2 regions of the Solibacillus sp. FSL H8-0523 genome follow, and region 2 is predicted to be linked to the other one. Evidence: riboswitches for the same ligand, from Rfam matches in the RefSeq annotation. Region 2 holds a riboswitch; the other holds the start of a gene.

The links. A riboswitch is a leader RNA that binds a small molecule or an ion and turns the genes downstream of it on or off. The one in region 2 is predicted to bind lysine.
Region 1: it holds a riboswitch for lysine, as region 2 does, so the genes downstream of both, NSQ62_RS01140 (amino acid permease) here and NSQ62_RS10430 (transporter substrate-binding domain-containing protein) in region 2, are expected to answer to the same signal.

The regions. Positions count from the first base shown of each region.
Region 1 covers NZ_CP150291.1:224,608-230,346, reverse strand. The annotation lists gene NSQ62_RS01140 (amino acid permease) at 1-1,422, opposite strand, end outside; lysine riboswitch at 1,524-1,704, opposite strand; gene NSQ62_RS01135 (MFS transporter) at 1,858-3,057, shown strand; gene NSQ62_RS01130 (restriction endonuclease) at 3,121-3,675, shown strand; gene NSQ62_RS01125 (alpha/beta hydrolase) at 3,792-4,769, shown strand; gene NSQ62_RS01120 (nitric oxide synthase oxygenase) at 4,812-5,739, opposite strand, start outside.
Region 2 covers NZ_CP150291.1:2,084,406-2,090,144, reverse strand. The annotation lists gene NSQ62_RS10435 (amino acid ABC transporter permease) at 1-619, opposite strand, end outside; gene NSQ62_RS10430 (transporter substrate-binding domain-containing protein) at 871-1,701, opposite strand; lysine riboswitch at 1,817-2,002, opposite strand; gene NSQ62_RS10425 (transglutaminase family protein) at 2,095-2,949, opposite strand; gene NSQ62_RS10420 (alpha-E domain-containing protein) at 2,999-3,946, opposite strand; gene NSQ62_RS10415 (circularly permuted type 2 ATP-grasp protein) at 3,939-5,390, opposite strand.

The sequences.
Region 1 (5,739 bases), 1.9 Mb from region 2:
CAATTTCGTTTTATGTTTCACTTTATAGCCAATCCAAAATAGGGCAAAGAGTGGTAAGCCGATGTACGAAACAACCACACCATACCAGTCAATCGTGCCACCTGTAAATGCCATGTAGTTTTGCCCTAGTATGACAATCATACAAAGCGCGAACGCAAACAACGGACCAAATGGGAAGAACTTCGATACATACGGCAGGTCGCTCAGTGAATTCCCTTGTACCACGTATGCACGGCGGAAACGGTAATGACTAATAGCAATCCCAAGCCACGCAATGAAGCCTGACATCCCTGAGGCATTTAATAACCAAATGTACACTACGCCATCACCGAAGAATGACGCTAAAAATGATAAACAGCCAACTGCAAGTGTTGCAAGTAATGCGTAAACCGGCACACCGCGCGTACTGATTTTGCGGAAGATTTTCGGCGCTTTGCCATCAACCGCTAGTTGGAATAACATACGGCTTGCTGCATATAATCCTGAGTTACCAGCAGAAAGCATCGCTGTTAAAATAATGGCATTCATCACCGATGCGGCAAATGCAATCCCTAAGTTTTCAAACACTAATGTAAATGGACTTGTTGCAATATCCTCTGTTAATAAACGAGAATCCGTATAAGGAATTAATAAACCGATTGCACCAATCGCTAAAATGTAGAAAAGAATGATGCGCCAGAAAACGGATTTCACGGCTTTTGGAATATTTTTCGCTGGGTCATCGGTTTCACCCGCTGTTACCCCTAGCATTTCAGTACCTTGGAATGAGAATCCAGCAGCTAGGAAAATACCAAACATCGCTAGGAAGCCGCCGTTAAACGGTGCATCGCCTTCAAAGAAGTTCGTAAAGCCGACTGGCGCGTTCCCACCTAAAATACCGAAAATCATTAAGAAGCTGACAATAATAAAGACAATCACCGTTGCAACTTTAATCATCGCAAACCAGTATTCTGCTTCACCGTAAGCTTTTACCGATAATAAGTTGAACGATAAAACTACGACGATAAATAGGATTGTCCAGATAAGTGACGAGCTATCTGGGAACCAGTATTTCATAATTAACGAAACCGCTGCGATTTCTGCGGCAATCGTAATCGCCCAGTTGTACCAGTAGTTCCAGCCTAGTGCAAAGCCAAGTGCTGGGTCTACAAATTTTGAGGCGTATGTACTAAATGACCCCGAAGTTGGCATATAAGCGGCCATCTCCCCTAGAGACGTCATTAAGAAATACACCATAATCCCGATTAATGCGTAGGCTAAGAGTGCCCCACCTGGACCCGCTTGTGCAATCGCGCCACCCGATGCTAAAAACAGCCCAGTCCCGATTGTTCCGCCTAGCGAAATCATCGTAATGTGACGACTTTTTAATCCACGTTTCAGCTCGTTTTTATTGCCGAGCTGGTCTATTTTAATTTCACTCATGAAAAAATCCCCTTGTTTCATTTACTTATCGATCAATTGGGCTTTTATGATAAACGAAAAGCCGCCACAAGTTATGTGACGGCTCATAAAAACCTCAAAACTTGAAAGATAGCTCAACACATGCTCACACATGTGACAGTTCTGTTCCTTATCGAAAACAGCCCCAGCATTGTTTTTAAGAAGAAAAACAACACTTCGGCAACCATTCCTTTCATAAAGCTTCACCGATTCTTCCCAATCTCAGCTATACTAATCTTAACGTTTGCGACCTCTACCTCAATAAATGAGGTATATCTATTTAATTTAATAACGTTTCATAGTCTATCATAACAACTATTTGATAGCAATGACTTTGAATTTTTCTAACTTTTTAGATAATTTAACCTCTCTAGAAGTCCTTCTATGATAGAATTTACGATAAAAAGGAGCTAGTTTATGGACCCCGAAAAAATCAATTACCAAAGCAAAAAAATAGTATCGAATAAGCCCTTGTTATTTTTCATTGTGGCCATTTTTTTATTCGCAACGACACTTAGAACGCCCATCACTATTGTTGGGCCGATTATTTCATTTATTCGTGAAGGGCTTGGGATTTCCAATGTGTTAGCCGGCTTTTTAACGACGATTCCACTGTTGGCGTTTGCTGTTATTTCACCCTTTGCACCGCGCCTTGCACGCAGATTTGGTATGGAGTGGACACTGTTTTATTCGGTGATTTTACTGTGCGCGGGTGTCGTGCTGCGCTCGGTTGGTATAACCTCATTACTCGTTATCGGTACGGTGCTCATTGGCATTGCCATTGCGTTTGGCAATGTACTGATTCCCGGTTATTTTAAATTGAAATTCCCGTTACATATTGGGTTATTAACCGGTATTTATACGGTATCGATGAATATTTCTTCTGGGATTGCGGCAGGCTTTAGTTATTCGATCGCACAATATGCAGGCTGGCAAATCGCTCTTGGATTTTCAGTCATTTTAGGTGTACTGACATTGCTCATTTGGGTGCCTCTGCTACGCACATCAAAAGTCGATATGCAAATACCGAAAACGACAAATAAACCAAAAAAAATGTGGCGGCATCCGCTTGCGTGGGCCATTGCTGCGGCGATGGGCTTACAATCCTTTTTATTTTACTGCTGTGCTGCTTGGATTCCGGAAATTTATGTGAGCCAAGGTCTTGATGCCGCTTCTGCTGGTTGGATGGTATCGGTGATGCAATTTGCACAAATTCCAATGACGTTTTTAATCCCAATTCTCGCGGGTAAAATGACGTCGCAGCGCCCGATTGTCGTATTCTTTACGACTTGTTACATTATAGGCTTTAGTGGCATGCTTTTTGAATGGACGAGTTTTGCCGTATTATGGATGATTTTTTTAGGCTTTGCAGGCGGGGCATCGTTTGGCCTGGTACTGATGCTATTCAACTTGCGTACGACGACTGCTTTTGAAGCGGCGGAATTATCTGGTTTTGCACAATCAATCGGCTATTTAGTCGCAGCAATTGGCCCGGTTTTGTTCGGCTTTGTACATGACGTGACGGAAAGCTGGTTCGTCCCATTAACGCTATTTGTTGTCATCTCTGTGCTATTGTTTTTCGCTTCTTTTGCCAGTGCAAAAAATCGTACGATATAACCAAACGTATGTACCCTTTTGTGCTATACTAGGACTAAGTAAATAAAAGGAGTACAACAAGACGTGCGTAAAAAGAGAAAACGAAATAAAAAACGCTTACCCATTTTCCCACTTGTGCTCATTGCACTTGCAGGATATGCAGGCTGGGCGGTCAACTCTACTCCTGAGAGTATTGGTTTGGGGATTGTTTGTTATTTCGGACTATATATTGGTTTTAAACTATGGAAGAAGTCACGGAAAACCGCAAAATTGCGCAAATCAGGCATTCAGGAAGTCGACAAAATGAGCGGTGAAGATTTCGAGCAGTTTTTAGGCACATTATTTAAACGCCGTGGCTTTAAGGTTAGCTATACGGCCAAAAGTGGCGATTACGGTGCAGATTTAATTTTAAAAGACGGTAAAGACATTATTGCCGTACAAGCAAAGCGCTATTCAAGCACGGTTGGTGTCAAAGCCGTACAAGAAATCATTGGTGCGGTGAAAATGTACAATGCCACAGAAGCTTGGGTTGTCACAAATTCACACTACACAAAGCAAGCCGAAAAGCTGGCAAATATTAATGATGTGTATTTGATTGATCGCGAAGAATTAATCGACCTCATTTTAAATAAAAAATAAACCGTACCAACCAAAAAGGCGCACGCTCAACAATTTGAGTGTGCGTTTTTTTAGGTATCAGTGTTTGGCATTTTCTACTAAAATAAAGGTATACATTCTATATGAAGGAGAATTCGATGCTAAAAATTATTAGCCTTATCTTACTAATTATCATTCTATTAATCGTACTCTTTATTGTTTTCACACCGTACCCCTCTTCTTTTCTTGTCAAGAAACTATTCGAAGGTGGCGTTGCGGTAAAGCCTAGTAATTATGAGGCAATTCAAAACCAAACGCTACACTATGTAAACCTAGTGTATGAGTCAAGCTTTTCAGAAAAACGACTCGATGTCATTTCACCAAAGGACCGCGATGAACTGCTTCCCGTCATTTTGTGGGTACACGGCGGTGCTTATGTTGCGGGCGATAAATCCGACATTACCGAATACGCGGTTCAAATTGCGGCAAACGGCTATCATGTGGTGAATATAAATTATGCCCTAGCACCAACTAAACGCTACCCTTCTCCGCTTTTGCAAATGAACGATGCGTACGAGTGGATTTTAAAAAATGCTGAAACGTATAAATTTGATACGTCTAACATTTTATTTGCAGGGGATTCTGCTGGTGCACAAATTGTCAGCCAATATGCACTTGTTCAAACGAATGCCGATTATGCCAAACAGCTCGACATCACACCTGTTGTTGATCGCAAAAACATTGCAGGTCTACTCCTGTATTGCGGCCCGTTTGATATTAAACAGCTCAGTCATTTAAGCGATAATAAGCTCGTTGCCTTTTTATTAAATCGTGTCGGATGGGGCTATATCGGTGAGCGCAATTGGCAATCCTCTGAAACGACGCGCCTTGCTTCTACAGTGGATTTTGTCACGAGTGATTATCCGCCATCATTTATTACTGATGGTAATGTCATGACCTTTGAAGCACACGGTAAAGCGCTCGTAAACAAATTGCAGCAGCTAGACGTTCCGGTTGTCGATAAATTTTATACAAGTGCGGAACTTCCACATGAATATCAATTTATGATGAACACAAAAGAGGCCGTAGAAACCTTTGAAGCAACGTTACAATTTTTAAAAGAGGTCACGAAATAATGAAAAGCGCGGTCTGACATGTTGTCGACCGCGCTTCATTTTTTAATAAGGTTGTGGCTGGTAAAAATAATTCGGCTTTTTCACCGTATTGTCTATTGGCTGATGATAAATCGATGTCGTCGCAGGTGATAGCGGGGGCACAAGCCATACCCAGTTGCCTGTTACATCCCGGCTATTCGCCTGCTCTTGCTGCTGAAATAATTCAAACTGTTGTGCAGCGGTATGATGATCAACGATGCTTACACCGGCTTGCTTGTAGGAATGGAGCACTGCGATATTTAACTCCACTAACGCACGGTCCTTCCAGAGCGTCGCATTACGCGCGGTATCAAGCCCAATGACACGCGCAACATCTGGTAAAAAGTCATAGCGGTCTGCATCGGCTAAATTACGTGCACCAATTTCAGTGCCCATATACCAGCCATTAAACGGTGCGGCCGGATAATCTTCACCGGCAATATTAAAGCGCATGCTCGAAATAATCGGCACCGCGTACCACTGCATATTGAGCTTACCAAAATCATAATCCGGATGGGTAATGCTCACTTCTAGCACCGCTTCTTTCGGGAGTTCGAACACTTGTGGTGGCGCCTCATCGACTTGGATGACAAGCGGCAGCACATCATAGTTTGTTCGTTGTCCGCACCAGCCAAGCGCCTCGCACGTTTTCGTAAAAGTAATCGAATTAGCATCCCCGATCACGCCCATCGCTGTTTCGTAACCCGCATAGCGAATCAATTGGTGATTCCAAATACGCACGCGCTTCTGGTCAAAAACTGAAATTGCCGGGCGAATTTTACCGCCGTTTGTTGCGTAGTCGATATGCGCCACTAATGCGTCAAAAATCGCTTGTGGTGCTAGTACATCACGGCGATCAAATACCGTTAAGCTATGCCAAAATAAGCGCCCGATGCATTTATTACTATTGCGCCAGGCAACGCGTGCACCATATGTTAGTTCGTCAGTTGTT
Region 2 (5,739 bases):
CCGTCGCGATGAAGAATGCCTCGATATAACGGTAGTTACTGCCGGCTACTGAGTTCGCTGTGAAGAATAGCTCCACAACGGAAATAACACTTAGTACGGATGAATCTTTAATATTCATGACAAACTGATTGCCTGTTGCCGGTAAAATATTACGTGCCACTTGTGGAATGACGATATGAATCATCGTTTGTAAGTGATTCATGCCGATAGCTTGTGCCGCTTCAAATTGGCCCTTGTCGACCGAAACAATCCCACCGCGCACATACTCGGCCATATAAGCACCTGTATTTAAACTAATTACGATAGATGCTGCTAGGAAACGATCAATATCAATGCCTAAGTAGACTAATCCGTAGAACACAACCATCGCCTGGACCATCATTGGTGTTCCCCTGAAAATTTCAACGTATGCTGTTAAAAGGAAATTAAATATTTTTAATAAAACTGTTTTAATACTGCGTTTACGCTGAGGAATCGTATGCATAATACCAATGAAAAATCCGATGAGCGTACCACAAATTGTCCCGATAATCGCGAGTAAGAGCGCTGTCCATGCACCGCGTAAGAATAGCTCCCAGTTGTTTGTAAATAAGCCCCATACTGACTCTAAAAATGCCATCCTGTTGTCCTCCTTGACCATTCGTGTTTCTTATAAGAAAAGCGCATTCTCGCCCTTTAAGCCCCGACAAACATTGGATGACCCGACGCAAAAGTAAACGCTTGATCACTTTTGCAGGAGGGTTCGAAATGCCGAGGGGCTGGCGCGAATGCTTTGAGACTGTTAACGCAAAAATTTTATACTTTCTTATCTTCAAAAGCAAAAGGTTGTCTTGCTCGTTTGCCGGCAAGACAACCTATTTGTTTAGCAGCTTATTGGGCTGCTGGTTGGTTTGCAATTGCGTCTTCCATTAATTTCTGACGCGCTTCTTCCGAAATCTCAGCTAATACTTTGTTGATTTGTTCTGTTAAATCAGAGCCTTTTTTAAGACCCACAGCGATTGCAGTTGTAGAAGGATCTGCTTCGAAGTTTGGTTCTGGTACAATATATTTAATATTTTTTAAAGCCATTTCAGCTGAAACGCCTTCTGGACGCTCAGAAACATAAGCATCAATTGCACCTGATTGTAACTGAACACGCATTGCACCGAAATCTGTACCTGCTACTTGTTTATTTACTCCAGGAATTTGGTCAATCACATCATAGTGCGTTGTTGCTTGTTGGCCCGTCACTTTTGCACCTGATAAATCTGCTAATGTTTTTGCATCGGCATATGGTCCATCTGCTTTTACAACGATTACATAATCACTCGTGTAATAGTTTTCAGAGAAGTCGATTGTCCCTTTACGCTCTTCTGTTGGTGACATACCCGCGATTACCACATCAATTGCACCTGATTGTAATGATGGGATTAAGCCATCCCAGTCTGTTTTTACAATTTGTAATTCCATATCTAAGCCGTCCGCGATTTTTTTCGCGATTTCTACGTCATAGCCTGCTGCATATTCTTTTGAACCTTTAATTAACACTGCGCCATTAGAATCGTCATTTTGAGACCAGTTGAACGGTGCATAGGCTGCTTCCATCCCTACTTTTATTACCTTTTTACCTGAATCCCCTGTCGTTTCATCGTCTGAACCACAAGCTGCTAATACAAGCATCGTCATCATAGCTGTTAACAAGATTAATAGTTTCTTTTTCATTGTAAATCTCTCCTTTTTATATATTTTTTGGGATTCATGTATACAAAAAACGACCTAAAAGAAGATCTTCAGGTCGTTAAACATGTATATTTAGCCCAAATCCTCTACATTCCCATTTTGAGATAGCACAACTCAATCATCTGGGATGACGATTGAGACAGTTCTGCAATTATTCACGGCAGACCCAGCATTAAAAGTATGAGCACTTACAATACTTCGGCGATATTTCCTTCTTTCAAACTTCTTAGCCAGCTCGATGACTCCATAAGAAACTAATAAATAACGCGCCTCTACCTCACGAGTTTGTGAGGTTTTGATATGAAATTGATAGGTTCATATTACATTATTGCGACATTTCCGTCAATATGCATTTTTCAGAAAGTTAACGTTTTTTTAAGAGTGTGCTATTTTTTCTACTAGTACTTTTACTTCAAGTGTATGCATACCACCTTGATACACGCCTTCAATTGGAGAAACATCACGGAAATCGCGACCGACACAAAGGTTAATATGATTTTCAAGTACCTCGACATTATTTGTAGGATCTAGGCCTATCCAACCAACCCCCGGCACCATTACCTCTACCCAAGCATGTGTTGCCGTATCACCAACTAAATTATCGCCTTCTCCTACATATAAATAGCCGCTAATATAACGCGCTGGAATATTGACAAAACGTAGTACTCCAAGCATGACATGCGTATAATCTTGGCACACACCTCGGCGCTGCTTCCATACCTCCGTTGCCGTTGTATCAATCGTGGTTGCGGCTGGATCATAGGTAATTGAATGGTATAAATAGGTCATTAGATCACATGCAAATTTCAACGGGTTTTTCATCGGCCCAACTGCCGCTAGTATTTCTTCTAGTTGATCATAGAGTAATGTCGTGAAGCGCGATGTCGTTAGAAACGGTAAGTAGTGCTCTCTAAAAAGCTCTGAATGAAAGATATTGCGCATTTCATCCGAATAATGAATTTGATAAATATACGGTGCGCGCTGAACACTTACATGCGAAACCGATATGACTTCTAATACACTATGCTTTTCCGCAATAAAAAATGTGCCGACTGCATTGCGCCAAATGTCGATATTATCGCGCGTTAATGAATGCGGGCTAATTTTAACATCATGTGAAATGAGCCGTTGACATTCGTTGTTACGTGGCTTTAATCGAGTTGTATTGAGAGATTGTTCCACCTCGGTTTCGTACCTGAAAATATTAGTATGTGTAATTTGATATTTCATTGCTCATTTCCCCTTAAGTTTTAATCTTTAACATCTGTCTAGGGTGTTTTTATTCCACTAAAATTGGTTCGGTTAAATAATACGTTTGTGAGAAAATCGGACCAAGTTGGATGCATTGCCTGTGGATTTCTCGTACCCATTCAATGCGGTCTTCGCGTGACATGGGCGTTGGGTCTTTTTCAATGAATTGTTCTAGAATTTCGATTATTTCAAATAAATGTGTTGCATACGAGCGAATTTCATTATTTTCAATCTCTAATAATGTTTTTTTGATTTTTCGTACGCCGTAAGAAACCGAACGTGAGCAATACGCATCTTGAATTAAGAATTTCAAAACTAAATCGGCTTCACGATGACGGGATCGACGTGTATATTCGTCTAGTGTATTCGTTAACTGAAGTGCATACGTAACCGCAAAATCACGATTTAATGTACTGGCATTTTCCATCAATGTCAATAAAATTAACGCCGTCTTTTCAGAGCGCTCTAGCCATTTACCGATTTTCACAAATAAGAAGCATTCATTACGCGTCATTAAGGAATCGATTATCCCTGTTGCGGTTAAACTCGTTGTTTGAACCGTCAATAAAAACTCCGTCGCATTTAACACGTTGTACGGCGCTTGTAATGGGTTTTCTTGATTCGTTAGGAATAGACTATTCCACTGTTCAAATAATGCTTTAGGGATGGAGTCACGGGTATTTTTCGCATTGTCTCGAATACTTTGCAGCAAACTTTCAATCGAATTGAAGTTTTGCTTATCGGAAAGTAGGTAAAATAACATATCTTCCTCTTCATAATGGCTATAGCGTTTCTCGTAATCATCCATATACCCACCAATACTCAGTACACACGACCATTGTTGTTCGTACTGACCATCCGTGCGACCAAGCTCCAACATTTGGTCCATTTGCGCGTCTGCAATGTAAGCATTTGTATAAATGCGTTCACTGTAACGCCCTAACCAATATAATGAATCTGCTACGCGACTAAGCATGCCCCTCGTCCCCCTTTAACACCCATGTATCCTTACCGCCACCACCTTGTGATGAGTTCACAACGAGCGAGCCTTCTTTTAATGCCACACGGGATAAGCCACCTGGGACGATATGTGTTTCGGTCCCTTGAATGACATAAATTCGCAAATCGATATGACACGGATAAAAGCGCTCTTTCTGAAAAGCCGGTGCACGTGACAGCATGATTGTTGGCTGGGCGATATATTGATGCGGCGCTTCGAGAATCTTTTCGCGGAAAATCTCACGTAGTTCGTCTGTCGCATGCGGGCCAATTAGCATATCATAGCCACCTGAAGCCCCTACATTTTTTACAACTAGCTTATCTAAGTTATCTAGCACGTATTGTTTTTCTTCTTCGTTACTTAATAAATACGTTTTTACGTTTTCAATGATTGGCTCTTCGTACAAGTAATAGCGAATCATATCAGGAACATATGCATACATCGCCTTATCATCGGCAACACCATTTCCAACGGCATTTAAAATGGCCACATTGCCCTCTTTATATGCGTGTAAAATACCTGGAACACCGAGCAGTGAATCTTCACGGAACACCGTCGGATCTAAAAAATCATCATCAATGCGTCGATAAATAATGTCGACACGCTTAAGACCATGAATGGTTTTTAAATACACCCGATCATCCTTTACAAGTAGATCACGGCCTTCGACAAGCGGAATATTCATTTCCTTTGCTAAAAAAACATGGTCATAGTACGCCGAATTATACACACCAGCTGTAAGTAACACCGCTTGCGGCTCTTCTGACGGTTCTAAATACTGTGGACGGTGCGATAATAAGGCTTGTTGCATATCACGCATCACGTCCTCTAGAGACTCTAATGCATAGGCACTAAAAAACTCTGGGTACGTTTTACGCATCACATAGCGGTTTTGGAATACATAGCTCAGCCCGGATGGATTACGTAAATTATCCTCAAGCACACGATACGTTCCAAATTCATCACGAATTAAATCAATACCCGCCATGAAAATATGATTACCAATCGCGACATTGGCCCCAATGACCTGGCGATAGTAATACGGATTATCATCTACTAAATGCGCCGGAATCAGGCCGTCGTTAAGTATATTTCGCTCATTGTAGACATCCTGTAAAAACAAATTTAATGCCTTCACACGCTGCTTGATCCCTCGTTCGATTTCTTTCCAGTTTTCATTCGGAATAATGATCGGAATAAAGTCAAACGGCATCGTACGCTCCGTCCCACCCTTTGCACCATAAACGGTAAAGGTAATTCCTTGACGTAGAAAGCTCGACTGCGCAGCATTATGCTTTTGCACCAACTGCTCATTCGTAAATTGTAAGAGCTGTTCATAAAACGGAATATAATGTTTTTTTGGTAAGCCTTGCTCAAGCATTTCATCAAAAAATGTTGCGGTTTCATATGTCTTAAACATTCATCGCCCTCCTCATTATGTACCTACTTAGTATAAATACACGATTCGACAGAGAAAATCCTTTCTCTGTGCGAAATAAATTTTCTTATAACTATATATATTTCCTATTTTTGTCACTTGGAAACATAATCTAAGAAAGTTTTAGATGAATTAAAATTATATGAATATAGTTTGTTCTCCTACGTTGAAAAGGGAGCGAGTTGATTAGGATTGGTTCGAGGTTTATTTTCATTGTATTGCGATACAGAGAAAGCTATTTTGAGCATGTCTCCAAGCTTTTGATGAGTAATTGCAGGAGCACTCTTATTTTAATTGTACGCTATTTCCCCTAGAAGTCATTCCCTTCATT